Regions from separate parts of the Cellulomonas sp. S1-8 genome, predicted to be linked through region 3. Evidence: riboswitches for the same ligand, from Rfam matches in the RefSeq annotation. Region 3 holds a riboswitch; each other region holds the start of a gene.
The links. Region 3 has a riboswitch for thiamine pyrophosphate ahead of OKX07_RS16945 (ABC transporter substrate-binding protein). Riboswitches for the same ligand answer to the same signal wherever they lie in the genome.

Region 1: it holds a riboswitch for thiamine pyrophosphate, as region 3 does, so the genes downstream of both, thiM (hydroxyethylthiazole kinase) here and OKX07_RS16945 (ABC transporter substrate-binding protein) in region 3, are expected to answer to the same signal.
Region 2: it holds a riboswitch for thiamine pyrophosphate, as region 3 does, so the genes downstream of both, OKX07_RS01225 (thiamine ABC transporter substrate-binding protein) here and OKX07_RS16945 (ABC transporter substrate-binding protein) in region 3, are expected to answer to the same signal.

Annotation. Positions count from the first base shown of each region.
Region 1 is NZ_CP110806.1:1,971,308-1,978,532, reverse strand. Features, by position in the region: gene OKX07_RS08815 (HAD family hydrolase) at 1-464, opposite strand, end outside; gene OKX07_RS08810 (HAD family hydrolase) at 613-1,248, opposite strand; gene thiD (bifunctional hydroxymethylpyrimidine kinase/phosphomethylpyrimidine kinase) at 1,314-2,759, opposite strand; gene thiE (thiamine phosphate synthase) at 2,819-3,490, opposite strand; gene thiM (hydroxyethylthiazole kinase) at 3,487-4,323, opposite strand; TPP riboswitch at 4,315-4,413, opposite strand; gene OKX07_RS08790 (DUF6544 family protein) at 4,376-5,413, opposite strand; gene OKX07_RS08785 (TrpB-like pyridoxal phosphate-dependent enzyme) at 5,641-6,951, shown strand; gene OKX07_RS08780 (ExeM/NucH family extracellular endonuclease) at 7,134-7,225, opposite strand, start outside.
Region 2 is NZ_CP110806.1:274,003-281,227, forward strand. Features, by position in the region: gene OKX07_RS01190 (Na+/H+ antiporter subunit D) at 1-513, shown strand, start outside; gene OKX07_RS01195 (Na+/H+ antiporter subunit E) at 510-1,082, shown strand; gene OKX07_RS01200 (monovalent cation/H+ antiporter complex subunit F) at 1,079-1,612, shown strand; gene mnhG (monovalent cation/H(+) antiporter subunit G) at 1,609-1,995, shown strand; gene OKX07_RS01210 (cation diffusion facilitator family transporter) at 2,094-3,047, opposite strand; gene OKX07_RS01215 (ArsR/SmtB family transcription factor) at 3,002-3,388, opposite strand; gene OKX07_RS01220 (DUF4235 domain-containing protein) at 3,454-3,732, opposite strand; TPP riboswitch at 3,810-3,931, shown strand; gene OKX07_RS01225 (thiamine ABC transporter substrate-binding protein) at 4,014-5,099, shown strand; gene OKX07_RS01230 (ABC transporter permease) at 5,110-6,843, shown strand; gene OKX07_RS01235 (ABC transporter ATP-binding protein) at 6,840-7,225, shown strand, end outside.
Region 3 is NZ_CP110806.1:3,756,168-3,763,392, reverse strand. Features, by position in the region: gene OKX07_RS16960 (AEC family transporter) at 1-847, opposite strand, end outside; gene OKX07_RS16955 (SRPBCC domain-containing protein) at 1,023-1,493, shown strand; gene OKX07_RS16950 (ArsR/SmtB family transcription factor) at 1,490-1,825, shown strand; TPP riboswitch at 1,981-2,074, shown strand; gene OKX07_RS16945 (ABC transporter substrate-binding protein) at 2,280-3,326, shown strand; gene OKX07_RS16940 (ABC transporter permease) at 3,323-4,129, shown strand; gene OKX07_RS16935 (ABC transporter ATP-binding protein) at 4,122-4,958, shown strand; gene OKX07_RS16930 (ABC transporter permease) at 5,300-6,085, shown strand; gene OKX07_RS16925 (ABC transporter substrate-binding protein) at 6,168-7,225, shown strand, end outside.

The DNA of each region.
Region 1 (7,225 bases), 1.8 Mb from region 3:
AGCACATCGGCGGCCGGCAGGCCGAGGTCCGTCACCACGCGCGCGAAGAACTCGCGGGACGGCTTGGCGACGCCCCAGCGGGCCGACGTCGCCACGAGGTCGGCCTCCACGCCGGCGGCACGCAGCTGGTGCTCGGCCCGCGCCGGCTGGTTCCCCGCCACCGCGACGAGGTAGCCCGCCGCCCGCAGCGCGCCCAGCGTGGGCAGGGCGTCGGGGTACAGGTCCTCGGCGCGGATCTCGGAGGGTGTCGTGGGCGGCTCGACGCCGACGACCTGCCACACGCGGTGGTGCGGCTCGTCGCGCTCGGTCAGCGCGCCGATCACGGCCATGAGCGCGAGTGGCGTGACGCCGACCTCGTGAGCGGCCTCGACCCACAGACGCGTCTCGTCCACGAGCGTCTCGCCGACGTCGAAGACGACGGCGCGCACGTCCGCCCACCGCGGCCGGGGAGTCGGGCTGTCCACGGCGCCCACCCTCCCACGGCGACCTGCCGCGGCGTGCGGGGTTCCCGGTCTTGACGTCCTGAATCCCGCACCGACGGAACCGCCCTCGTCGAGGCGACCGAGGAGACGCTGTCTCCGCCCCATGTCGAGCAGGGCGTCGCCGCGGGTGTCAGCGTGCGGCGGTGAGGAGGTCGACGAGCTCGGTCAGCGAGTCGACGCGCACGTCCGCGAGCGCGACATCCGGGCGGAGCGCGTGCACGTGGCCCCACGGCCCGCGACGAAGGAAGGCCGTGCGCATGCCCGCGGCCCGCGCCGGCAGGACGTCGTTGTCGAGCCGGTCCCCGACGTACAGCACCTGGTCCGGCGGCAGGCGGACCTCCGTGAGCACACGCGCGAAGAACGCGGGCGACGGCTTGGCGACGCCCCACCGCGCCGACGACGCGACGACGTCCAGATCGACGCCCGCGGCGCGCAGCTGATCCTCGGCACCCGCCGGCTGGTTGCCGGCGATCGCGACGACGTACCCGGCAGCGCGCAGGGCCCGGAGCGTCGGCAGCGCGTCAGGGTAGAGGTCGACGGCATCGATCGTCGGCGGCCTCGCGGGCGGCTCGACCCCCAGCACCTCCCAGACGCGGGTGTGCGGCTCCCCGCGCTCGGCGAGCGCACCCAGCACCCCCATGAGCGCGAGCGGCGTGACCCCGACGCCCTGGGCGACCCGGGTCCACGCCCGCGTCTCGTCGACGAGCGTCTCCCCCACGTCGAGCACGACGGCGCGGATGTCGACGAGTGCATCGGTGGTCTCCACGCCCGCTACTCTGCCGCGCCGTGCAGCGTTCGGGTCACCTGACGTCGCGAACGCTTCTCGCGACGTCACCGGGCCGCCGCGAGGGTGCGGACCTGGTCGAAGAACGCGACCTCGTGCGCGCAGGACGTGACGAACGCGGCGAGCATGCGCGCGCGGGTCACGGCGCCGACGTCACGCGCCGCCGCGTCGGCGAGGTCGCACGCCCGGGCCGCCGCCGCGGCGAAGTCCGGGTCGCCGTACGTGCCGACCCAGTCGCCGTACGGGTGCGCGGCGAGGTCGCCGGCGCGCGCGAGGACCCGTGCGCCGATGTCGGCGTAGAGCGTGTAGCAGGGCAGGACGGCGGCGACGACCTCGGCGTACGAGCCGGTCGCGGCGACGGCCAGCAGGTGGTCGGTGTAGCCGGTGGTCGCCGGGCTCGCCTCCACCGTTCGGCTGGTGCCGGCGCGCGCCAGCCGGTCGTCGTGCAGGCGCCTTTCGACCTCGAGGCAGCGGGCCGCGCCCTGCGTGAAGAACGCCTGCGCGGCAGCGTCGGGGGCGAGCTGGCCGGCCCGGGCCAGCACACGCGAGTACCGCTCCAGGTACAGCGCGTCCTGGTGCAGGTACTGCTCGAACTCCGCGACGGGCAGCGTCCCGTCCGCCAGGGCGCGCACGAACGGCAGGTCGTCGCACGCGGCCCGCAGGTCGGCGACGCGGTCCCACGCCTCGGCGCTGAACGGTCGCATCCCGAGCGTCGGCGCGTGGTGCAGGTGATCGACGGGCCCGCGTCCCGACCCGACGGCGAGCGCCTCCCCGGCGGCGATGGCACCCGTGAGCCACTCCTTCGCCTCCCGCACCGCCGACACCCAGTCGGCCCGGCGGGGGCGCAGCGCGGCGACGGCCGCGGACAACGAGCAACCGGTGCCGTGCGTGCTCGTCGTGCTCACCCGTGCGGCGTCGACCTCGACGACCGTCGCGGCGTCCACGACCGCGTCCGGGCTCGCGTCGCCGCCCAGGTGCCCACCCTTGAGCAGCACCGTCACCTGCGACGCCACCGCGAGGCGGCGGGCCTGGCCGACCGCGTCCGCCCAGGTGGTCGCGGTGGGCTCGCCGAGCAGCACGCCGAGCTCGGGCAGGTTGGGCGTCACGAGGTCGGCGTGCGCGACCAGCCGGCGCACGGCGTCCTCCGCGTCGGCGTCCAGCAGCCGGTCGCCGCTGGTCGCCACCATGACGGGGTCGAGCACGACGACAGGGGGTCGCGCGCGGGTCAGCCACGCCGAGACCTCGTCGGCCACGGCCCGCGTGCCGAGCATCCCGATCTTCACCGCGTCCACGGCGACGTCGTCGCTCACGGCGTCGAGCTGCGCGCGCAGGAAGGCGACGTCCGGCACGTGCACCGCCCGGACGCCGTGGGTGTTCTGCGCGACCAGCGCGGTGACCACGGCCATGCCGTACGCGCCGTGCGCGGCGAACGACTTGAGGTCGGCGTGGATGCCGGCGCCGCCCGTGGGGTCCGTGCCCGCGATCGACAGCACCCGGACCCGGCTGCCTGCCGGGTGCGTCCGCGGAGCACCGCGGTCGGTCGGTGCGGCGCTCACCGGGCCGCGCCCGCGACGTCGGCGTGGTCCCACGCGGCGACGAGGCCCGCTGCTGCCGCAGCCGGATCGGGTGCGGCGCAGATCGCGCTCACGACCGCCATCGCGTGCACCCCGGCGGCGCGCAGCGCGGCGACGTCGGCGACCCCCAGGCCGCCGATCGCGACCACGGGTCGCCCGTCGGCCGCCGCGACGGCGGCACGCAGGCCGTCGAACCCGATCGCAGGGCCCGCCTCGGGCTTGGTCGGGGTCAGCCGCACGGGCCCGCTGCCGAGGTAGTCGGCGCCGGCGGCGGCGCGCACGTGCGCGGGGTCGGCGGCCGACGAGCCGACCACCGCGTCCGGGCCGAGCAGGGCACGGGCGTCCTCGACCTCGAGGTCGCGGCGCCCGACGTGCACCCCGTCGACCCGCGCGCCGCGTGCCCGGGCCGCGAGCGCGACGTCCACACGGTCGTCCACGACGAGCACCGCGGGCCCGGCGATCTGCAGGGCGTCGGCCACCGTCACCGTGAGGGCGACGAGCTCACGGGCCGTCGCGCGCTTGGCCCGGACCTGCACCGTGCCGACGCCGGCACGGACCGCGGCACCGGCCACCTGCGCGGGGTGGTGGCCCGCCGTGGCACACACGTCGGCGTCGAGCACCAGGTAGACGCCGCCGGGGAGCGCGGTCATGCCGGCACCCCGACCCGCTGCGCGGACGCCACGCGGGCCGCCAGGTCGTCGGGGGTGAGCCGGTACAGCTCGTCGAGGAGCCCGACCTGGAACGACGCCGGACCGCGCGCACCGACCGCGGCACGCTCGGCGGCCCGGCCCAGGGCGGTCGACGCGGCCACGGCGGCCGTCAGCGGCGGGGCGACCGCCGCGAACGCCGCGACCAGCCCGCCGAGCGCGCACCCGGCGCCCGTGATCGCGGTGAGCAGCGGGTCGCCCACCGCCAGCCGCACCCGCGTCGCACCGTCGGTGACGAGGTCCACCGGTCCGGACACCGCCACCGCGCCGCCCGTCAGGCGGGCGAGCGCGTCCGCGGCGTCGACAGCCGCCTCGACGCCGTCGCGGGCGTCGACCCCGCGCCCGGCCGACACGAAGCCCGCGAGCGCGCGGACCTCGCTCGCGTTGCCCCGCACCACTGCGGGCCGCTCGGTCAGCAGGTGGGCCGCCAGACGCGTGCGGACCGACAGCACGCCCACGGCGACGGGGTCGAGCACCCACGGCACGCCCGCGCCGGCCGCGGCGGCCACGGTCGAGCCGACGCACGCGCGCTGGTCGGGGCCCGGGGTGCCGAGGTTGACGAGCACGGCGCCGGCGACGCCCGCCAGCTCCTCGGCCTCGCCCGGGACGCTCGCCATCGCGGGCGAGGCGCCCACGGCGAGCAGGGCGTTGGCGACGAGGTTGGTGGTCACCTCGTTGGTCAGGCACTGCACCAGCGGTGTGCGGGCCCGCAGGTCGTCGAGGGCCGCGCCGCACGCGGCGGCGAGGTCGTGCGGGGTGGGCAGGGCAGACGTCATGACGGACATCCCTTCGCTCGTACGAACGAGATCAGGTTCGACGGGTGTGATCTCAGCCCTGCTCGGTACAGGGCACCCCGTGTCTCGACTCCGACCCTAGTCCGTGGCGACGGGACCCTCGCGACCCGGTCTCGACCGTCGGACGCGCGCGTCCGCGCCGTCCGGGCGCGCCCGCGCCGTCCGGGCGCGCCCGGGGGGCGAGCCCGCGCGGGTTGTCCCTGACGTCGTCCACGTGGATCTCGACGTAGGTGAAGGCCGGCCCGGGGTGCGGCGGGTGCCACCGCCCGGCGCCGGAGGCGAGGACGCGGCGACCGTCCGTGTCACGGTGCGCGCGCAGCGGGGTGGACCACCGCTGGCGGGTGAAGGACCTGCCGTCCGGGGACGCGCGGAACCGGTCCTCCGAGGTGAAGTCGACGAGGTCGTGCGCGGCGTCGAACGTCAGCACGGCGCACACGCACCGGTCCCCGTCGGTGTACTCGGCGCGCACGTGGGTGTCGTCGAGGGCCGTCCACCGGACGGGTGCGTCGGCGATGGCACCCGGGGCGAGGACCACGAGGTCGTTGAGCACCGTGACCGTCTCCCCCTGGTCCATCTCGGGGCCTGCCGCGTCGAGGACGGGGACCAGTGAGAGGACCTTCGCGCGCATCGTCGCCGTCGCGTCGGCGTACTGGTGCAGGACGGTGACCGGCAGACCCGACCGGGTGGCGTCCAGGAGGAAGGCGCGCTGGGGTCGCGGACCGTAGGTGTTCACCTGCCTGCCGGTGAAGGACATCCATGGCTGATCGGGTGCGCCGCGGATGCGGCCGTGGAACGTCACGTCGACGCTCACCACCCGCGGCCGGCCGATCGCCCCGGATCGGCGCACGTAGGCGGCCAGCGGCCCCGGCAGGCCGACGAGGTCCTTCTCGGTGAGGGGCGACGGTGCCGGGTCGACCTCGAGCAGCGCCCGGGTGGCCTGACGCCGCCACCGGGCGTGGAGGCTGGTCGGACCGGCGGAGGCGAACGCGTATCCGGCGAGCACGGCGAGCACGGCGAGCACGGCGCCGCCGACGACCGCGGTCCGCATGGAGCCGGACGATCCTGCGGGCATGGGTGCTCCTGGACGAGCTGCGGGTGGCGCGTGTCGCGTGACGTCGAAGGGGTGCGGTGCTCTCGCGACCCTACGACCGCGACCCGCCCTCGCCCTGGGACCAACGGCGTCCCGATCCCGCGGGCGACGACAGCTAGGCTCCCGGGTGCGGGTCGCCGACGGCGGGACCTTCGCGGGCGGTCCGGCACCGATGCCGCGCGCCCACGCGCCCGAACCTGCGAGGCGAGATGACCACCCCTCCCGACACGACCCGACCTGCACCGCTGACCGACCCGGTCGGCACCCTGGTGCCGTCCGCCGTGCCGACCCACTGGTACAACCTCGCGGCCGACCTGCCCGAGCCGTGCCCGCCGGCGCTGCACCCGGGCACGCGGGAGCCGCTGACGCCGGACGACCTGGCCCCGCTGTTCCCGATGGCCCTCATCGCGCAGGAGGTCTCGACCGAGCGGTGGGTCGAGATCCCGCAGACGGTCCGGGAGATCTACGCGCTGTGGCGGCCGTCGCCGCTGCTGCGGGCCCGACGTCTCGAGCGGGCGCTGGGCACGCCCGCGAAGATCTACTACAAGTACGAGGGCGGCTCCCCCGCGGGCTCGCACAAGCCGAACACGGCGGTCGCGCAGGCGTACTACAACGCGATCGAGGGCACCACGCGCCTGACGACGGAGACCGGGGCCGGGCAGTGGGGCGCGTCGCTGTCGATGGCGTGCTCGCTGCTGGGCCTGGGGTGCGAGGTGTGGCAGGTGCGCGCGTCGTACGACGCCAAGCCGTACCGGCGCATGCAGATGGAGACGTACGGGGCGACGTGCCACCCGTCGCCGTCGGACCTCACGGACGCCGGCCGCGCCATGCTCGCGGCGGACCCGACGACCACGGGGTCCCTCGGCATGGCCATCAGCGAGGCGGTCGAGGCCGCGGCGAAGGACCCGCACGCGCACTACGCGCTCGGCTCGGTGCTCAACCACGTCCTGCTGCACCAGAGCGTCATCGGGCAGGAGGCGCTCGTCCAGCTCGACGAGATCGGCGAGACCGCGGACGTGGTGTTCGGGTGCGCGGGTGGCGGGTCCAACCTGGCCGGCCTGAGCTTCCCGTTCCTGGGTCGCAACCTGCGTGACGGGACGACGACGCGCGTCGTCGCGTGCGAGCCGGCCGCGTGCCCGTCGCTGACCCAGGGCGAGTACCGGTACGACTTCGGCGACGTGGCCGGGCTGACGCCGCTGCTCAAGATGCACACCCTCGGCAAGGACTTCGTCCCGCCGCCGATCCACGCGGGCGGGCTGCGGTACCACGGCATGGCGCCGATGGTGTCGCACGCCTACGCGCTGGGGCTCATGGACGCCATCGCGGTGGACCAGGACGCGGCGTTCGCGGCGGGCATCGCGTTCGCGCGCGCCGAGGGCATCATCCCGGCGCCGGAGTCGACGCACGCGGTGGCCGGGGCGATCGCTCACGCGCGTGCGGCCACGACCGACGAGACGATCGTCATCGGGCTGTCGGGCAACGGGGTGCTGGACCTGCCCGCGTACCACGACTACGTCTGACGGAGGCACGGACACGGCCGACCGGAAAGATGACACGGACGACGACGGGACCTTCGTCACCGACTGGCTGCGCCTTGCCGACAAGCACCGCGGTGAGGAACTGCCGCTGCCCGACCGCACCGCGCCCAGAACGCCGTAGGGCCCGGCCGGATCGCTCCGGCCGGGCCCCTCGTCGTGGTGCGTCAGCCGCGGACGGTGACCGTCCGGCTCGTGCTGCCCGCGACATCCGCTGGGGCGTCGGGCACGAACACCGCCGTCAGTCGGTGCGTCCCGG
Region 2 (7,225 bases), 1.0 Mb from region 3:
GCGAAGATGACGCCGGTGCTGGCCGTGCTGTTCTTCGTGCCCGCGATGAACCTGGGCGGCATCCCGCCGTTCTCCGGGTTCCTCGGCAAGGTGGGGCTGCTGGAGGCGGGCGTCGAGCTGGGCACACCGCTGGGGTACACGCTGGTGGTGGGCGCCGTCGTGACGTCGCTGCTCACGCTGTACGCCCTGATCAAGGCGTGGAACAAGGCGTTCTGGCAGAGCCCGCCGGAGGAGCTGCCCGCCAACAACGTCCCGACGATGATGGTCGCGCCGACCGCGGCGCTCGTCGTGTTCAGCCTGGCGCTGACCGTCTTCGCGGGCCCGCTCTACGCGTACACGGCCCGCGCCGCGCAGACCCTCGCGGACCGCACCCCGTACATCGAGGCGGTCCTGCCCGACGGCATGCGCGGCGACGGCGAGTCGCAGCGCGCCGCCGACGAGGCGACCGACGACCCCACCGACCCGGACGACGCGACCGACGAGGCCGCGCGGCAGGAAGGCGGCGACGGATGAGCCTGCACCCGCGGCGCACCGGCTGGCACTTCCAGGGCGCGACGATCCTGTGGCTCACCGTCGTGTGGGTGCTGCTGTGGGGCGACGTCACATGGGGCAACATCGTCAACGGCGTGCTGCTGGGCGTGCTGGTGACCGCCGGTCTGCGCATGACGCCCGTCGACTTCCGCGGGCGCGTGCACGTGTGGCCGCTGCTCGTGCTGCTGGGGACGTTCCTCGTGGACCTGGTGCGCGCGTCGTTCGAGGTCAGCATGGTCGCGCTGCGGCCCCGGTACACCCCGCGCGGTGCCGTGATCTGCGTGCAGCTGCGCAGCCACTCCGACCTGTACCTCACGTTGACGGCCGAGCTCGTCTCGCTCGTCCCGGGGTCGATCATCGTCGAGGCGCACCGGCTCACCGGGCGGCTGTACGTCCACACCCTCGACGTCGAGACCAGCGGCGGCATCGAGCGCGCCCGGCACCACGTCCTGGAGCAGGAGGCGCGGCTGCTGCGCGCGCTCGCGTCGGACGCGGAGCTCGCGGAGGCCGGACTGTCGCGCAGCACCCGCGTCCCGGAGGCAGCCCGATGAACGTGTTCGACGTGGTCGTCCTGGTGTGCGGCGTGCTGCTGACCCTCGGTGCGACGTTCGCGGTGGTCCGCGCAGAGAAGGGGCCGTCGACGCTCGACCGGACGGTCGCGCTCGACATCGTCGTCACGACGATGATCGCCGCGGTCGCGCTGTACGCCGCGTACTTCCGGCGCGCGGACGTCGTGCCGCTGCTCGTGGTGCTGTCCCTCGTCGGGTTCGTCGGGTCGGTGACGGTCGCGCGGTTCGTGGCCGTCGAGCCCGAGGGCGAGGGTCGGGTCCGCACGCGGGAGGAGGTCGCCGCCGAGGAGGCGGAGCGCAGCCGCCTCGAGCAGGAGGAGGAGGCGTCGCGGCGCCGTCGCCGGCGGGTCGCGGAGGACGAGGCGATCGCGGCGGGCGTCGTCGTGCAGGACCCCGCGACGGGTGCGGTGCTCGCGCCGCGGACCGGCGACGACCACGGCTCGCGGGACTCCGTCGAGGCCGAGCCCGACGACGAGCACCACGGCGGCCCCGCCGACGAGGAGACGCGATGACACCGGAGCAGTGGGGCACCGTCGCGGACGTGCTGTCGGTCGTCTGCCTGCTGGGCGGCGCGTTCTTCGCGTTCGCCGCGGGCGTCGGCGTCCTGCGCTTCCCGGACCTGCTGGCCCGCATGCACGCGGGGACGAAGCCGCAGGTGCTGGGTCTGATCCTCGTGCTCATCGGGTTGGCGCTGCGGCTGCGCGAGGGCGGCGCGGTGTGGGCGTTGCTGCTGGTCGCGGCGTTCCAGATGCTGACGGCGCCGGTCGCGGCGCACATGGTCGGCCGCGCGGGGTTCCGCACCGGCAAGGTCCGCCAGGACCTGCTGGTCGTCGACGAGCTGACGCGTGACCTCGACGAGGGTCGCACGCGCGGCCCGCACCCCGACGACGACTGACCGAGCGCCCACCCCCGCGAGCGCGGCACTCGACGGCCGAGCGCGGGGGAAACAGGTACCGCGTTCGGCAGTCGTGTACCGCGCTCGGCGGTGCCGGGTCAGTCGTGGTGGGCGCCCTCGTGGGGGCGGTGGCCGGCCGGTTCGAGCTGGAACGTGCAGTGCTCCATCGCGAAGTGCGCGCGCAGGCAGCCGTCGAGGGCGTCGAGGACCTCGCCCGGGCGACGCCGGTCGATGCACTCCTCGTCGACGACGACGTGCACGGACAGCGCGGCGACGCCGCTGGTGATGGTCCAGGCGTGCAGGTCGTGCACGTCGACGACGCCCGGGACCTCGCGGATGTGGTCGCGCACCGCGTCGAGGTCCAGGCCCCGCGGCGTGGCCTCGAGCAGGACGTCGACGACCTCGCGCAGCAGGTGCCACGCGCGCGGCAGGATGAACAGGCCGATGGCGAGGGACGCGATCACGTCGGCGCGCGTGTACCCGGTGGTCGCGATGACGATCCCGGCGACGACGACGGCGGCGGACCCGACGAGGTCGCCGAGCACCTCCAGGTACGCCCCGCGCAGGTTGAGGCTCTCGTGCTGCCCGTCGCGCAGCAGCAGCAGGCACACGAGGTTCGCGGCCGCGCCGACGACCGCCACGGTGAGCATGACGCCGGTCGCGACCTCCGGCGGGTCGTCCCACCGGCCGACGGCCTCGACGATCACCCACACCGCGAGCGCGCCCAGCAGCAGCGCGTTGGCCAGGGCGGCGAGGATCTCGGCGCGCTGCAGCCCGTAGGTCCGGGCCTTGGTCGCGGGACGGGTCGCCAGGGTGCTGGCGACGAGCGCGATGGCGACGCCGGTCGCGTCGGTGAGCATGTGCCCGGCGTCGGCGAGCAGCGCGAGGGACCCGGACACCAGGCCCCCGACGACCTGCAGGCCGACGACGCCGAGCGTGATCGCCAGCACCAGGACCAGGCGCCGCCGGTGCCGGTGCGTGGCGGTGCCGTGGTGGTGGCCGGCACTCACGGCGTCGCCGCCGCCCGCGTCGCCGTCCCGGACGTCGGGCACAGCGTGACCGCGTCGCCGGTGAGCGCCAGCAGCCGTTCCGCGGACGCGAGCAGGTCGAGCAGCGCGTCGGGGTGCGTGAGGGAGAAGACCGAGGCCCGGCCCTGCGGTCGCGACGTCACCAGGCCGCAGTCGCGCAGGCACGCCAGGTGCTTCGAGACCGTGGACTGCGCGAGGCCCAGGTGCTCGGTGAGGTCGACGACGCGGTGCTCGCCGAGCGCCAGGTGGCGCAGGATCGTCAGGCGGGACGGGTCGCTGAAGCCGTGGAACAGGCACGCGGCCGCGTCGAGCGCGCGCTCGTCCGCCCGCGTTGGGACATCGTGTTCAGCCTCTGTCATCGCCATAGGGCGATGCTAGACGCCACAGGCTTCTCCCGCCAGGGCCTGCTCGCCCTGGGGGAGGGTGGCCGTCAGCCCAGGCGGTTGCGGCTCACCCGGCCGGCGAACTTCGCCGCACCACGGGTGGCGGCCACGCGCGACAGCGCGACGGCGGCACCGGTGATCGCGGCGGCCGCGGCGACCTCGCCGAACTTGATGTCCTCGGAGGTGGAGTCGGGTGCCGGGGGCTTGTGGCCCCGGGTCTTCTCCCACACCGAGTCGATGATCTTCTGCACGGCCCAGGCCGCGGCGAGCGCGACACCCATGCCCACGGCCTTCGCCGCGATCGACTGCTTCTTGTCGTCGTCCATCCCTGTGCCTCCTCGTCGTCGCCTGCACGGACGCTACCCGGCATCGGGTCATCCCACAGGTCGGGGTTAGGATCGGCGGCGAACGACAGGGGAGCGTCAGGTGCCGGCGACGGCACGAGGACGCTGAGAGTGCGGACCGCCGCAGACCCTCGAACCTGATCCGGTTGGTACCGGCGTAGGGAGTCGGGCTTTCTCTCCTCCCGTGCTCGTCGTGCCGTGGGGCTCGTCCCGCGCGGGACGACGGCCGCGGGACCCCTCCGACGACGGAGGAGCACCACCTCATGACCACCCCCCGCGGCACGCGTGCCGCCCTGGCCGCCGCCACCGCGGTCGCGGCCCTCACCGCCTGCTCGGCCGTCGGCAGCGCCGAGCCCGCCGCCACCGGCACCGGCGACGGGTCCGGCGGCACCGTGACCCTCGTGACGCACGAGTCGTTCGCGCTGTCCGAGGGCCTCCTCGACGGGTTCGAGGCCGAGTCGGGCCTGAGCGTCGAGGTCGTGCAGCAGGCCGACGCGGGCGCGCTGGTCAACCAGCTCGTCCTGACCAAGGACAACCCGCTGGGCGACCTGGTGTTCGGCATCGACAACGCGTTCGCGTCGCGCGCGCTCGACGAGGGCGTCGTCGTGCCCGTCGACGTCACCGCGCCCGCCGTGCAGGACGCCGCGGGGTACGCCGTGCCGGGCGACGACGCGGGCGCCCTCACGGCCGTCGACGTCGGCGACGTGTGCCTCAACGTCGACACCGCGTGGTTCGCGGCGCAGGGCGTCCCGGCGCCGACGACGCTCGAGTCGCTGCTCGACCCCGCGTACCGCGACCTGCTCGTCGTGCCCGACCCCGTGACGTCGTCACCCGGCCTGGCGTTCCTGCTCGCGACCGTCGGGGCCTTCGGCGAGGACGGCTGGGTCGACTACTGGGCGGGCCTGCGGGACAACGGGCTGCAGGTGGCCGACGGCTGGAGCGAGGCGTACTACACCGACTTCACGGCCGGCGGGGGTGACGGACCGCGGCCCGTCGTGCTGTCGTACGCGTCCTCGCCGCCGTACACCGTCCCCGAGGGCGCAGACGCGCCGACGACGGCCGCGCTGCTCGACACGTGCTTCCGCCAGGTCGAGTACGCGGGCGTGCTGGACGGCGCCGCAAACCCCGAGGGCGCCGCCCTGCTGCTCGACTTCCTGCTGTCCGACGAGGTCCAGGCCGACATCCCCGTGTCGATGTACATGTACCCCGTCAGCTCGGCCGTCGACCTGCCCGCCGAGTGGGAGAGCTGGGCGCCGATGGCCGACTCCCCGTTCGAGGTCGCACCGGCGGACGTCGCCGAGCACCGCGAGGAGTGGCTGACCACGTGGTCCGACACCGTGATCGGCTGACCCGGTCCGCATGACCACGACGCTCGCGCAGGCGACCGACCGGCCCCCCGCGGCCGGTCGGGCCGCCCGCGCGCGTGTCGGTCGGGTGCTGCCGGCGGCGGGCTGGGCGCTGGCCGTCGCCGTCCCCGTCCTCTTCCTCGGCGTGTTCTTCGTCCAGCCGGTCGTCGAGATCGTCGGGCGCGGGTTCGTCGACGACGGGCGTCTGGACCTGACGGGGTTCGCCGACGTGCTGTCCCGGCCGCGCACGTGGCGCGTGATCGGGCAGACGCTCGCGCAGGCCACCCTGGGCACCCTGGGCGCGGTGGTGCTCGGCGTGCCGGGTGCGTACCTGCTGTACCGCTGCCGGTTCCCCGGTCGCGACGCGCTGCGGGCGTTCGTCACCGTGCCGTTCGTGCTGCCGACGGTCGTCGTGGGGGTCGCGTTCCGCTCGCTGCTCGTCGACGGCGGCCCGCTGGGCGGGCTCGGGCTGGACGGGACGCTGACCGCGATCGTGCTCGCGCTCGTGTTCTTCAACTACGCCGTCGTCGTGCGGACCGTCGGTGGGCTCTGGGAGCGGCTCGACGAGCGCACCGAGCAGGCCGCGCGCGCGCTCGGCGCGTCGGGGTGGCGCGTGCTGTGGACCGTGACGCTGCCCGCCCTCGGGCCGGCGATCGCAGCGGCGGCATCGCTGACGTTCCTGTTCTGCGCGACCGCGTTCGGCACCGTCCTGGTGCTCGGCGGGCGTCGGTACGGGACGGTCGAGACGGAGATCTGGGTCCAGACGACGCAGTTCCTCGACCTGCGCGCCGCGGCGGTGCTGTCGGTCGTGCAGCTCGTCGTCGTCGGCGCGGCGCTGGCCGTCACGGGGCGCGCGCGGGCTCGGACCGAGCGCGCCCTGAGCCTCGCGGAGCCGGGTCGCGGCGCGCGGCCCGTGCGACTGCGCGAGCCCGTCGACGCGGTCGCGGTGGGGGTCACCGCCGTCACGGTGCTGGGCCTGCTCGCGCTGCCGCTGGTCAACCTCGTCGTCCGCTCGCTGCGCACGCCGACGGGCTGGGGGCTCGACCACTACGCCGCGCTCGCGGTGCCGCAGGACACCCTCGCCGTCAGCGCCTGGCAGGCGGCCGGCACGTCCGTGCGCACGGCGGTCGACGCGACCGTGATGGCCCTGGTGGTCGGTGGGCTGGTCGCGCTCGTGGTGTCCCGGCGCCCGCGCCGGGCCGCCGGTCGACGTGCCGTCGCCGGCCTCGACGCGCTGTTCATGCTGCCGCTGGGGGTCTCGGCCGTGACGGTCGGCTTCGGCTTCCTCGTGTCCATGGACGCGCCCCTGGGCCTCGACGTGGACCTGCGGACCAGCCCGGTGCTGATCGCGGTCGCGCAGGCCGTCGTCGCCGTGCCGCTCGTCGTGCGCACCGTGCTGCCGGTGCTGCGCGCGATCGACCCGCGTCAGCGCGAGGTCGCCGCGACGCTCGGCGCACCACCCGGCCGGGTGCTGCGTTCGGTCGACCTCGCGGTCGCGGTCCGCGCCGTCGGCCTCGCGCTGGGGTTCGCGTTCGCGGCGTCGCTCGGGGAGTTCGGGGCGACGTCGTTCCTGGCGCGCCCGCAGGACCCGACGCTGCCCGTCGTGATCTTCCGGCTGCTCGGGCGGCCGGGTGCGGAGAACTACGGCACCGCGCTGGCCGCGTCGGTGCTGCTCGCGGCGCTGACAGCGGGCATCGTGGCCGTGTGCGAGCGGCTGCGCCGCCCGGGGATCGGAGGTACCTGGTGAGCGACGGTCTGCAGGTCGAGGGCGTCGTCGTGCGCTATGCCGGTGCGTCGGGCGCGGCGGTCGACGGCGTGGACCTCACCGTGCCGACGGGTGAGGTGCTCGCGCTGCTCGGGCCGTCGGGGTGCGGCAAGTCGTCCCTGCTGCGGGCCGTCGCGGGGCTCGAGCCGGTGGCCGCGGGCGACGTCGCGTGGGACGGGGTCTCGGTGGCCGACGTGCCCGTGCACCGCCGCGGGTTCGGGCTGCTCTTCCAGGACGGGCAGCTGTTCGCGCACCGCGACGTCGCGGGCAACGTCGCGTACGGGCTGCCCGGGCCGGAGCGTCGCGACCGGCCGGCACGGGACGCGCGTGTCGCCGAGCTGCTGGACCTCGTCGGCCTGCCGGG
Region 3 (7,225 bases):
ACGTCAGCACCGGGTGCACGACGGAGCGCAGGCCGACGGCCAGAGCCAGGTCGCGCCGGGGGGCCGCGCCACCCGGTGTCCGGGGGACCGCGAGCGACATGCCGAACGTGATGAGCGCGAGCGGCGCCGCCGCGGCACCCACCAGGGCGAACGGCTCGTACACGACCTCGGGCAGCGACCACGGCAGGGCTGCCAGGACGAGGCCGGTGAGCGTCGCGACGATGATCGGGTTGCTGAGCGTCCGTCGCACGACCGCACCGACCCGCAACCCGACCGGAACCCGGCTCCCCGACCCCCCGTCGGGACGGTGACCCGCGTCCCGCTCGCCACCCCCCTCCACGCCGACCGGAACGGGGGTCCCCGCCACGGGGGTCGAACGGTGAGTGGTGGTCCGGTCGGTGGGGGTGGCGTGGGCGTCGAGGACCGTGAACGCGATCGGGGCCAGCACCAGGAGCTGGAACAGGAGGGTCGGGACGACGGCGACGGGGTCGTCGAGCAGGTACACCGCGAGCGGCAGCCCGACGTTGCCCGCGTTGACGTAGGACGAGACGAGCGTGCCGACCGTGACGTCGGCCGCGGGTCGGCGCCACGCGAACCGCAGGACGACGACCGCCAGCACCGCGACCAGCGCCGTGCTCACCCACGTGACGAGGGCCGTGCGGGACACGAGCAGGTGCAGGTCGGCGTGCGCGACGGTGGACAGCAGCAGCGCGGGTGCGGCGACGGCGAAGACGACGCGCGCGAGCACCGGCGCGGCGCGCTCGCCCAGCACGCGCCACCTGCCCAGCACCCAGCCGAGCGCGACGACGGCGCCCATGGTGCCCAGGGCGGTCAGGACCGCGGACATCAGCGCGTCCGCCGGGCCGGGGGCGGGGCGGACATCGAGGCGCTCGGTGTCACTCGTCGATCCTCGCACGGGGGTTTCGGGGGCGGTGCGCTCTGTTGCAACCTGGGGGTTGCGCAACGCCAGGGACGGTGGCACGCTCTAATGCAACAGAACAGTTGCACACAAGGAGCCCGCCATGACCACGCACCAGACCGCCGCCACGATCGACGACGCCACCTCGACCGTCACCCGCACCATCCGCGTCGACGCCCCGCCCGCCCGCGTCTTCGAGGTCCTCACCCGGGAGGACCTCGTCGCCCAGTGGTTCGGCCAGCGCGCCTCCCTGCCCGACCTGCGCGTCGGCGGCATCGGCTCCCTCGGGTGGGACGGGCAGGACGACGTCCCGTTGCGCATCGAGGCGTACGACCCGCCGCGCCGCTTCGCGTTCGCGTGGCCGGGCTGCGGCGGGGAGCTCACCGCCGGCACCGACCTGACCGCGACGTTCACGCTCCTGCCCGACGGCACGGGCACGCTGCTCACCGTCGTCGAGACCGGGTTCGACCAGCTCGGCGACGAGCGGCTGCGGCAGCTCGAGGACCACCGCGGCGGCTGGACGTCCGAGCTCGACGAGCTCGTCGAGCTGGTCCACGGCGGGGTGCCGGCGTGACGTCGGCGACCGACACGACACGGGTGGTCGCGGTGTGCGCCGCCCTGGGCGACGAGACCCGGTGGCAGGTGCTCACCGAGGTCGGGCGCGGTGAGGCGTCCGCCTCCGCGCTCGCGGACCGGCTGCCCGTCACCCGCCAGGCCATCGCCAAGCACCTCGCGGTGCTGGCCGAGGTCGGGCTCGTCGAGCCCGTGCGCGTCGGCCGCGAGGTGCGGTACCGGGCCGTCGGCGCCCGCCTCGGCCTGCTCGCCCGCACCCTCGACGCGGTCGGCGCCCGCTGGGACGAGCGCCTCGCCGCGATCGCACGACTCGCAGAGTCCCCGACCCCCTGACCCCTGCCCTCCGTCGCCGAGCGCGGCACACGACTGCCGAGCGCGGCACAGGTATCGCCCGCGCTCGGCAGTCGTGTGCCGCGCTCGGTCGCGTCGTCGGACCACAGTGCGGACGAGCGGGCGGACGGGCGCGGGCGGAGCGGTAGCGTCGACGACGTCGTGACACGGGGTGCCGCATCCGCGGCTGAGATCACACCCGTCGAACCTGATCTAGGTCGCACTAGCGAAGGGATGTCGCGCATGTCTCCCATGCGTTCGCCTCTGCACGCCCACCGGCACCGTCCGCGTCCCCGGCGAGGCCCGCTCACCACCTGACCCGCCGCCCGCCGACCGTCCACGCGGTCCGCGGGCCGCCGCCGCACGCCCACCCGTCGTCCCCGCCGCCACCCACGCGCCGGGGCCCCCGGGCGTGCCCGCGCGCCCCGGCCGGTCCGCCCGTACCCCCGGAGACCTCGTGCCCCACGCCCGCCCCCACCCGTCCCGTCGACGGGCCGCACCCGCACTGATCGCGGCCGCCGCCCTCACCGCCGCGCTCGCGGCGTGCGCCGACCCCGCGACCGGCGCCGACGGCCGCCCCGTCGTCCGGTTCGCGCTCGACTGGACGCCCAACACCAACCACACCGGCCTGGAGGTCGCACTCGCGCAGGGCTGGTTCGACGACGCGGGCCTCGACGTCCGCGTCCTGCCGTACACGGACGCGTCGCCGGACGCGCTCCTCGACGCGGGCGCAGCCGAAGCCGGCATCAGCTTCCACGACGCGTCCGTGGTCGCGCAGGCCGCGGGCGCCGACGTCGTCGCGGTGCTCGCGCCGCTGCAGCACTGGGCGACGGCGATCGCGGTACGCGCCGACGACGACACGATCACCCGGCCCCGCGACCTGGACGGTCGCGTCTACGCGGGGTTCGGGGGCGTCGCGGAGGTGCCCCTGCTGCAGGAGGTGATCCGGGCCGACGGCGGCGTGGGCGACTTCACGTCGGTGACGCTCGGGACGAGCGCGTACGCCGCGCTGTACGCGGGCGAGGCGGACTTCACGATCCCGTTCGTCGCGTGGGAGGGCCTCGAGGCCGCGCGCGCCGGCACCCCGCTGCGCTACTTCCGGTACACCGACCACGGCTTCCCCGACGCGTACGCGGTGCTCGTCGACGCGCGGCGCTCGTGGGTCGACGCCGGGCCCGAGGTCGCCGCGGCGTTCGTCGACGCGCTGCGCCGCGGGTACGCGTTCGCGGCCGACCACCCCGACGAGGCGGCGCAGATCCTGCTCGACGCGCACCCGGACGCGTTCGCCGACCCGGAGATGGTCGTCGAGAGCCAGCGGCTGCTCGCCGCGGAGTACCTGCGCGACGCCGACGGCGCGGTCGGGACGATCGACCCCGCGCAGTTCGCCGGGTATGCCGACTTCCTGTACGACCGGGGCCTGCTCGCGGGTCCCGACGGCGACGTGCTGACCCGCCGCCCCGACTGGTCGACCTACCACGACGCGCCGCGCCCGGGGGAGCGGTGAGCGGCGCGGGTGAGACCGGCCTGCGCCCGGCTGGGGCCGCCGGACCCCGTCGTGCCCTGCCCGTGCTGGTCGCCCTCGCCGCGTTGCTCGCGGTGTGGCAGGGCGCCGTCGCGACGGGCGGGGTCACGCCGCGGTTGCTGCCGTCGCCCGCGCGCGTCGTGCAGCAGGCGTGGACGCACCGCGAGGTCATCGCCGGGCACGCGGGTGCGACCCTCACCGTCACGCTCGTGGGGTTCGCCGTGTCCGTCGCGGTCGCGGGGGTGCTGGCCGTGACGCTCGACGCGGTGCCGCGCCTGCGTGCCGGCGTGGTCCCGCTGCTCGTCGCGTCGCAGACCGTGCCCGTGCTGGTCGTGGCGCCCCTGCTGGTGCTGTGGTTCGGGTTCGGCCTCGGGCCCAAGGTGCTGGTCGTGACCCTGGTGACGTTCTTCCCCGTGGCGCTGGGGCTGGTCGAGGGGTTCGGGGCGGCAGGTCCCGGGGCGTCGTCGCTGCTGCGGACGATGGGCGCGAGCCGGTTCCAGGAGTTCCGGTACGTGCGGCTCCCCGCGGCGATGCCGCGGTTCTTCACCGCCCTGCGGATCGGCGTGACGTACGCCGTGGTCGGGGCCGTCGTCGCGGAGTACGCGGGTGCGGTGCAGGGCCTCGGGACGTACATGACGATGCAGCGCGCCGCGTTCCGCACCGACCTGGTGCTCGCCGCCGTCGGGGTGTGCGCTGCCCTGACGCTCGCGCTGTACGCGGCGACGTCCGGGCTCGAGCGTGTCGTCGTGCCGTGGGCACGGCCACGGGCGGTGCGTCGTGGCTGACGTGGTGCTGCAGGTCAGCGACGTGCACCTGGCCCTGCCCGCCGCCGACGGCCCGCGGGCGGTGCTCACGGGCGTCGACCTGACGGTGCCGCGCGGGTCGTTCACGTGCGTCGTCGGGCCGTCGGGGTGCGGCAAGAGCACGCTGCTGGGCGTCGTCGCCGGCCTGCGCCGTCCCGACCGCGGCGCCGTGCTGCTCGACGGCCGCGACGTCACGGGCACGACGGGCCACGCGGCGTGGATGGCGCAGGACGACCTGCTGCTCGAGTGGCGCACCGTCCTGGACAACGCGGCGCTCGGCCTGCAGGTGCAGGGCGTGCGACGGCGCGAGGCGCGGGCGCGCGTCCGCGACCTGCTGGGCGAGTTCGGTCTCGGTGCGCACGCGGACGCCCGCCCGTCCGAGCTGTCCGGGGGGATGCGGCAGCGGGCCGCGCTGGCGCGGACGGTCGCGCAGGGCCGCGACCTGCTGCTGCTCGACGAGCCGTTCGGTGCGCTCGACGCGCTGACCCGGCTGCACCTGCAGCGCTGGCTCGCCGCGACGTGGGCGGCCCACCGCTGGACCGTCGTCATGGTCACCCACGACGTGCGCGAGGCCGTGACGCTCGCCGACGAGGTCGTCCGGCTGTCCGGGCAGCCCGCGCGGGTCGCCGCGCGGCACCCCGTCGACGACCCGCACCCCCGGGACCCGACCCGCCGCGGGCCCGCCGCCGCACGCGTCGAGGAGGACGTCCTCGCCGGACTGGGCGTCCGCGCCATCCTCACCCCGCCGCCCCCCGCCCCACCCACCCCGCCGCCCACCGCCGCCCTCGCCGCCGCGACCGTGACCCCATGACCGCCCCCGACCCCCCGCCGACCGGAACACCGCTCACCGCAGGGGAGTCCGGACGGGGACCCAGGTTCCGGTCGGCGGACGCCTCGCCGCCGACCGGCACACCGGTCCCGGTTCGACCCGACGGACAGGGACCCACGTTCCGGTCGGACGCCTCACTGCCGAGCGGAACACCAGTACCCGATGGAGCCGCCGGACGGGGACCCACGTTCCGGTCGGCGGACGCTTCGCCCCCGAGCGGTACACCGGTCCCCGATGGAGCCGCCGGACGGGGAGTGAGGTTCCGGTGGGCGTGGGGGAGCGGTGCGTGGTGGCGGGGGTGGTGGAGCCTCGGGGGTGTCGCCGTGGTCTGGACGGTCGTCGCGGGGGTCGGTGGGGTGCCGCCGCAGGTGCTGCCCGGGCCCGTCGCGGTCGCGCGCGCGGGTGCCGAGCTGGTGGCCGCCGGGACGCTGGTGCCGGCCCTCGCGGTGAGCGTCGGGCGGCTCGCGGTCGGTGCGGTGCTCGGCATCGCGATCGGCCTGGCGCTGGGACTGGTCGCCGGCCTGACGCGGAGCGGGCACGACGTCGTCGACCGTCCCCTGCAGGCCGTGCGGGCCGTGCCGTTCACGGCGCTGACGCCCCTGCTGATCGTGTGGTGCGGGCTGGGCGAGACGCCCAAGGTGCTGCTGGTCGTGATCGCGAGCGTCGTCCCCGTGTACGTCGCGACGGTCACCGGTGTGCAGGGCGTCGACCCGCGGCTGCGCGAGCTCGCCGTCGCGCAGCACCTGGACCGGCGGTCGACGCTGCGGCGCGTCGTGCTGCCCGGGGCCCTCCCGTCCGTGCTCGCCGGGGTCCGGCTCGCGCTGGGCACCGGCTGGGTCGCGGTGATCGTCGCCGAGCAGGTCGCCACCGATCGCGGCGTCGGGGCGCTGCTCGCGGACGCCCGCACGTGGGCGCGCACCGACGTCGTCCTGCTGTGCGTCGCGCTGTACGCCGCGCTCGGCCTGGTGACGGACGCGCTGGTCCGCGCGGTCGAGGAGCGCGCGCTGCGGTGGCGCGGCCCCGCCGCAGGCACCCCACCTCCGGGCGTCGCACCCGCCGGGCTCCCCGTCCCGACCGTCACGCCCGTCGGACCCGTCACCCCCACCTGACCCGTCGCCCCCACCCGACTCGTCACCCCACCCCACCCGACTCGTCACCCCACCCCACCCGTCACCCCCACGAGGAGCTCCCATGACGACCGCCCCACCCGCCCGGCGACGGGCACGACGGCACGCCGGGCCCGCGCTCGCGGTCGCCGTCGGGCTCGCCCTGGCCGGCTGCGCCGCGACGGGCACGGCGTCGCCCGCGTCGTCCGGCACCGCGTCGTCCGGCACGTCCGGCACGTCCGGCACCGTGCCGACCGGCACGGCTGCCACGCTGCGCGTCGGTCCGCTGTCGACGCAGAACCTGCTGACCCTCGCCGTCGACGACGGCCTCGCCGCACGGCACCTGGCCGCGGCGGGGACGACGCTCGAGGTCACGGCGTCGTTCCCCGCGTTCGCCCCGGCGGCCGAGGCGCTGGCCGCCGGGCACGTCGACGTCGTCAGCGGCTCGACGACCGCCGTCGTCGCGGCCCTCGCGGGTGATCCCGACCTCGTCGTCGTCGCCGTCGAGCACGACGACGGCGACACGCAGGGCATCGTCGCGCACGGCGACGTCACGGACGTCGCGGACCTCGCCGGGCGCTCGGTCGCCGTGAACAAGGGCGGCACGGGGGAGTACCTGCTGCGGCTCGCGCTGCGCCGCGCCGGCCTGACCGCGGCCGACGTCACCGTCGAGTACCTGACCCCGCCGGACGCGGCGAGCGCGTTCGCCGCCGGGCGCGTCGATGCGTGGGCGACGTGGGACCAGTACCTCGTCGGGGCGCAGGCGCTGCCCGGCGTGCGGACCGTCGCCCTCGCGCGGGACCTCGGGTCCGACAACCGTACGGTCCACGTGACGACGCGGGACGTCGTCGAGCGGCGGCCGGGCGCCGTCGTCGCGCTGTACGCCGCGCTCGTCGCGGAGGCCACGGCGCTGGCCGACGACCCCGGGCGGCGGGTCGACGCCTACCGCGCTGCCGGGGCGGCGCAGGACGTCGCGGCGGCGCTCGGGGAGCTGGCGGCGCCGCGCGTCGGGCCCGCGGACGCGCGGTTCGCGGCCGAGCTCGCGCGCGTCGCGGAGCTGTACGCGCAGGAGGGCCTGGTGCCGGCGCCCGTCGACGTCGCGGGGGTCGCGGTCGACGTCACGGCACTCGAGAGGGCGGACCT